2 regions of the Rhizobium sp. Leaf311 genome follow, and region 2 is predicted to be linked to the other one. Evidence: riboswitches for the same ligand, from Rfam matches in the RefSeq annotation. Region 2 holds a riboswitch; the other holds the start of a gene.
What was found. A riboswitch is a leader RNA that binds a small molecule or an ion and turns the genes downstream of it on or off. The one in region 2 is predicted to bind S-adenosylmethionine.
Positions count from the first base shown of each region.

Region 1 (3,179 bases), on a different contig from region 2:
GTCACGCCATAGCGCATCCAGTGTTCTTCGCGCTCAATGGCCTTGCCGAGCTTGTGCTGCTCCAGCTCTTCCTCTTCGAGCACCTTGTCGCGCCATTCCTCGAAATGCGCGAACCCGCGGCTGAGACGCCGCGCCTGCCCACGATCCAGCCAGACTGTCGCTGTGGAGACCTTTTCAAGGAAGCGCCTGTCATGCGAGATCAGGACCAGGGCACTTCGCGTCTGCTGCAATTCGCTTTCCAGCCATTCGATTGTCGGCAGATCCAGATGGTTGGTCGGCTCGTCCAGCATCAGAATGTCGGGCTCTGGTGCCATGACGCGCACGAGAGCAGCGCGGCGAGCTTCGCCGCCAGAAAGGCTAGACGGATGCTCCTGCCCGGTCAGACCGAGATGTTCCAGCAGATAGGTGACGCGATAGGCATCGTCGCCAGGGCCAAGACCGGCTTCCGCATAGGCCTGAACCGTCTCGAAGTCGGCGAAATCAGGTGCTTGCTCTAGATAACGGATCGTAGCCGAAGGGTGACGGAATATCTCACCGGACTGCGCCTCTACGAGACCCGCCGCGATCTTCATCAGCGTCGATTTGCCCGAACCATTGCGGCCGACAAGGCAGATACGATCCCCCGGCTCCACCTGCAGATTGGCACCGTCGAGCAGTGGAGTAACGCCGAAGGTCAGCTTGATATCGTCGAGTTTCAGAATAGGGGGTGCCAAGGTTCAGGCTCCGGTCAAATCATAGGGACGGGCGAGCACGATGGCCTTGCCGCTTTCAAGACGAAGGTGCAATGGCCCCTCCGCCACGTTGGAAATAGTACGGGACGAGCCAAAAGCAAGCGCAAAATCTGTCAGGGGATAGCGCGCATTCCTGATTTCGAGACCCGACAGCGCCGTAAAACCGGCGACAGAAAACAACGATCCTGCCGGCAGATCGAGCGTGCGTTCCCCTGCCAGCAAGGGATAGGCCTCCTCCTCCCCGGATGTGAGAGTGACATCGATGCTGCTTTCAGCCAGTGAAACGGCATAGAGCAGATGAAACAGCGCATGGTCCGACCGTTCGCCGGAGAGTGCACCCACCAGGGTCAAACGGGTGGCACCGCGCTCGATGCTCTCAGACACGGCAATTTCGCCGTCGGTCACACCTTTGGACGCGGGAAACGGCCTTTGTGGCACATCAGGCCACCGTGCCAGGAGGTCCCTGTCGGAGGAATCGAAGTCACCCACCCATAATTCCGGCGTCAGACCGAGAGGCTCGGCGTGACGCATTCCGCTGTCAGCCGCAATCACGCGCGTGTCCGCCACTGCTTTTCGCAGACGATCCGTGACGGTGATTGTGCCGCCGAGAAGTATGGTGAAATGGGTAGGCGTCATTCCCCTGCCATAGCCCGGATCGGTCACGGATGGAAAGACACAAACGCCGGATTGGCCTGCGATATTGATTTTCTGGCTGCGCGGGATTATGACACCCGTCAGTGGTGATTTGCCGACCGGCTTGCAGCCACTTTAAAGAAGTCGCTAAAGGGTCGAGGAAAAAGTCAATTTCCGAGGACCGGTTGCGATTTCGCCACCGGTTTTTTTGTTTTCACGGCCTACGCCGCCATGGAAGTGAGTTTGACATGCCAATCAAGATTCCCGATACGCTCCCCGCTTTCCAGACCCTCGTGAATGAGGGCGTGCGGGTCATGACAGAAACGGCAGCCATCCGTCAGGATATCCGCCCGCTGCAGATCGGGCTGCTCAACCTCATGCCAAACAAGATCAAGACCGAAATCCAGATGGCGCGACTGGTGGGCGCATCACCGCTGCAGGTTGAACTCTCGCTGGTCCGCATCGGCGGACACCGCGCCAAGAACACCTCGGAAGAACATCTGCTTTCCTTCTACGAGACATGGGAAGAAGTGAAGAACCGCAAGTTTGACGGCTTCATCATCACCGGCGCACCGGTGGAAACGCTGAACTACGAGGAAGTCACCTATTGGGACGAAATGCAGAAAATCTTCGACTGGACACAGACCAACGTCCACTCGACGCTCAATGTCTGCTGGGGTGCAATGGCGGCAATCTATCACTTCCACGGCGTGCCGAAGCACGAGTTGAAGGAAAAGGCATTCGGCGTCTACAGACACCGCAATCTTTGCCCATCCTCAATTTATCTCAGCGGTTTCTCCGACGATTTTCAGGTTCCGGTATCGCGCTGGACAGAGGTTCGCCGCGCCGACATCGAGCAACATCCGGAACTGGAAATCCTGATGGAATCCGAGGAAATGGGCGTGTGTCTGGCCCATGAGGCCAAGGGCAAGCGCCTCTATATGTTCAATCACGTCGAATATGACTCGACGTCGCTGTCAGACGAGTATTTTCGCGATGTGAACGCGGGCGTACCGATCAAGCTTCCGCATGACTACTTTCCGCACAACGATCCGACCTTGAAGCCACTCAACCGTTGGCGCAGCCATGCCCACCTGTTTTTTGGCAACTGGATCAACGAGATCTATCAGACCACGCCGTACGAACTGGAAGCGATCGGCACGGGCAGAAAGTAATTCAGTGATTGCGAAGGGTCGGAAAATAACGCAACGTCCGGCCCGAAACGATCGATTGGGAGAGTATCGCTATGCTGGAAGCCGGGACACGTGAAAACTTCGGATTTACGCCGACGGGAGAAAAGGTCGAGCGCGTGGGCATTGCTGCTGGCGGATTGAGTGCCAATGTCATGACATGGGGCGCCGTCATCCAGGATCTGCGGCTTGAAGGCCATCAGCCGCCACTTCTTCTCGGCTTCGAAAATTTCGATGACTATCCGAAATATTCCTCCTATTTCGGCGCCACGCCCGGCAGAAACGCCAATCGCATCGGTGGCGGCAAGTTTTCCATCGATGGCAAGGCCTATCAGCTGGAGCTGAACGAAAAAGGCGTTACCCACCTTCACGGCGGCAGCGACAATATCGGCAAGCGCAACTGGATGATCATGGAACATGGCCCCAGTCATGTCGTGCTGCAGATCATCGATCCCGATGGCCGCGCCGGCTATCCGGGTAATTGTGCTGTAACGGCCACCTACACAATTCGCGAGGGAGGCGTTTTGTCGGTCGTTTACGAAACGACGACCGATCAGCCGACGCTCGCCAATGTTTGCCAGCATTCCTATTTCAATCTGGACGGCGCGGAATCGGCGCTCGGCCA
Region 1 covers NZ_LMNZ01000022.1:16,150-19,328, reverse strand. The annotation lists gene ASF69_RS20735 (ABC-F family ATP-binding cassette domain-containing protein) at 1-713, opposite strand, end outside; gene ASF69_RS20730 (thiamine diphosphokinase) at 717-1,367, opposite strand; SAM riboswitch at 1,459-1,535, shown strand; gene metA (homoserine O-succinyltransferase) at 1,613-2,539, shown strand; gene ASF69_RS20720 (aldose epimerase family protein) at 2,611-3,179, shown strand, end outside.
Region 1: another riboswitch for S-adenosylmethionine. It lies ahead of metA (homoserine O-succinyltransferase); the one in region 2 lies ahead of ASF69_RS06150 (O-succinylhomoserine sulfhydrylase).

Region 2 (3,179 bases):
CCCTCGTATTCAGCTTGGGAAGCTGCTGCTCTACCATTGAGCTACACCCGCATGGCATTCAAAAGTCTGACAGTTGTGGTGGGCTGTCAAGTTTGTTGTGGGTCTATCAGGCGCGGAAGTGCTTGGAGAGTTTGAGGCCCTGGGCTTGATAGTTGGAGCCGAGGCCGGTGCCGTAGAGGCCTTCCGGTTTGGTCAGCATGTGTTCGTAGACCAGGCGACCGACGATCTGGCCGTGTTCGAGAATGAAGGGGACTTCGTGGCTTCGGACTTCGAGAACCGCGCGGCTGCCGGTTCCGCCGGCGCTGGCGTGGCCGAAGCCGGGATCGAAGAAGCCGGCGTAATGTACGCGGAACTCGCCTACCAGCGGGTCGTAGGGCGTCATTTCGGCGGCATAGAGCGGTGGAACGTGCACCGCTTCGCGGGAGACGAGAATGTAGAATTCATCCGGATCGAGAATCAGTTCGGCGCGGCCCCGCGCATGGATTGGCTCCCAGAAGTCCAGCACGTCATGCGCCGCTTTCTGATCGACATCGACCACGGCGGTGTGATGCTTGCCGCGATAACCGATCAGGCCCTGTTCGCCGAAGCCCTGCAGATCGATCGACAGGGCAATGCCGCCGCCCGATACATTGGGGGTTTCGCTTGCAACCAGCGTGTCGTTTTCATGCAGCGTCAGCAACTCACCTTCGTTGAGAACGGAGTGGCCGATGCGGAAGCGGATTTGCGACAGGCGCGAGCCCTGACGAACGACGATGGGGAAGGTACGCGGGCTGATTTCGAGATAGAGCGGACCGTGATATCCCGCCGGGATCTTGTCAAATTCCTGCGCATAATCGGTGATGACGCGGGTGAAGATGTCGAGGCGGCCTGTCGAGCTTTTCGGGTTGGCGGAAGCAGACATGCCTGCCGGAAGCGCCAGCGCCTCCATCAGGGGCACGATATAGACGCAGCCTGTTTCCAGCACCGCGCCTTCGCTGAGATCGATCTCGTGAAGGCTGAGGCGGGTCAGCTTTTCAATAACCTGGGTGGATGGGCCGGGCATGAAGCTGGCCCGGACACGGTAAGCCTTGGTACCCAGGCGCAGGTCTAGGCTGGCAGGCTGGACCTGATCTGAATCCAGCGCCTTCTTGCTGGTCAACTGACCGGCCTGGAACAGCTCGCGGATCGCTCCATCTGCCAAAATGCCTGTTGTTCTCGTCATCGCTCACCACCTTTTTCATGTGCGACAAAACCAAAAGCAAGGCATTGACGCAAGTCGTTAACGGAGTTATGGCAATCTTATCCCGTGGTGATTTGGCCGGTCGGCTTGCAGCCACGTTAAATAAGTGGCTAAAAAGACCGGGTGCTTGTAACCGGTCTGCTTTTGCGGCCGGTTTTTTTGTTTGTAAGGTGATGACATGAGCAAGAAATGGCGCCCGGCAACCCAATTGGTCCATGGCGGCACACTGCGTTCTGCCTATGGCGAGACATCCGAGGCGATTTATCTCACACAGGGCTTCGTCTATGACAGCTCTGAAGCCGCAGAAGCCCGTTTCAAGGGCGAGACGGATGGCTTTATCTATGCCCGTTACGCAAGCCCGACCAATGACATGTTCGAAAAGCGCATGTGTATGCTGGAAGGCGCCGAAGATGCCCGCGCCACGGCCTCCGGCATGGCTGCCGTCAGCGCCGCCATTCTGTGCCAGCTGAAAGCGGGCGATCACATCGTTGCCGCGCGCGCGCTGTTTGGCTCCTGCCGCTGGGTGGTGGAAACGCTTGCGCCCAAATATGGCATTGGCTGCACGCTGGTAGACGGTCGCGATCTTGCCAACTGGGAAAAGGCGATCCAGCCCAACACCAAGCTGTTCTTCCTGGAAAGCCCGACCAATCCGACGCTGGAAGTGGTCGATATCGCAGGCGTAGCCAAGCTTGCCAATCAGATCGGCGCAAAACTGGTTGTCGACAACGTGTTTGCGACGCCGCTTTTCCAGAAGCCGCTGGAACTGGGCGCGCATATCGTCGTCTATTCGGCGACCAAGCATATCGATGGTCAGGGACGCTGCCTTGGCGGCGTGGTTCTTTCCGACAAGAATTGGATCGAGGAAGAGCTTCAGGACTACTTCCGCCATACCGGCCCGGCTCTTTCGCCCTTCAACGCCTGGACACTGTTGAAAGGCATGGAAACCCTGCCGCTTCGCGTGCGCCAGCAGACCGCCAATGCCGGCAAGATCGCCGATTTTCTGGCAGAGCAGACCAAGGTGGCCAAGGTCATCTATCCCGGCCGAGCCGATCACCCGCAGGCCGACATCATTGCCCGGCAGATGACGGGTGGATCGACCCTCGTCTGCTTTGAGCTGAAAGGTGGCAAGGAAGCGGCATTCAAGCTGCAGAACGCCCTGGAGGTCGTCAAGATTTCCAACAATCTCGGCGATGCCAAGAGCCTCATCACCCATCCGGGCACGACGACGCACAAGAACCTGACGGATGAAGCCCGCGCCGAACTGGGCATTTCCGGCGGCACATTGCGCCTTTCCTGCGGTATCGAAGACACAGACGATCTGCTGGAGGATTTCGCAGCAGCACTCGCCAAGGTCTCGGCCTGATCGACATCCACGGTCCGGCCTCGTGCCGGGCCGCCTACCCGCCCCTGTATTCGCGACCGCAATCGCCGCCTCGAAAAATTTCCATAGGCCCTGCAATAAGCATTATGGAAAGCAGGGCACGGATGTTATGGCACTGTCATCATCCAGGCGCGTGACACTCTCCTTCGACCGCAGCCAAAATTTACCATCGCCGGTAAAGTAAATACAATATGAAATCCGGGTTTCTTGACCTAAGCCCATGCCTGTAGTGTAGAATAATAAAACAACAACGACGTAGGGCCCTGTGAATGTATCGTGCACTGACAAGAGATATCGAGGTCACGGTCGACCCCTATTATCTTGAAGAGCAGTCCGACCCGGATGACAATCGCTACGTCTGGGGCTACACGGTCGTGATTTCAAACAATTCGGACAGGGCTGTTACGCTCGTTAATCGCTACTGGCATATCACCGATGAAAACGGCCAGGTCGACGAAGTTTCCGGCCCCGGCGTGGTGGGCGAGCAGCCCTATCTGGAGCCGGGCGACACCTATGAATATTCCTCCGGCTGCCCACTCGATACGCCATCCGGACTGATGTTCGGACATTATGAGATGA
Region 2 covers NZ_LMNZ01000004.1:72,999-76,177, reverse strand. The annotation lists tRNA gene ASF69_RS06160 (tRNA-Gly) at 1-51, opposite strand, end outside; gene ASF69_RS06155 (2'-deoxycytidine 5'-triphosphate deaminase) at 107-1,201, opposite strand; SAM riboswitch at 1,276-1,354, shown strand; gene ASF69_RS06150 (O-succinylhomoserine sulfhydrylase) at 1,398-2,582, shown strand; gene apaG (Co2+/Mg2+ efflux protein ApaG) at 2,870-3,179, shown strand, end outside.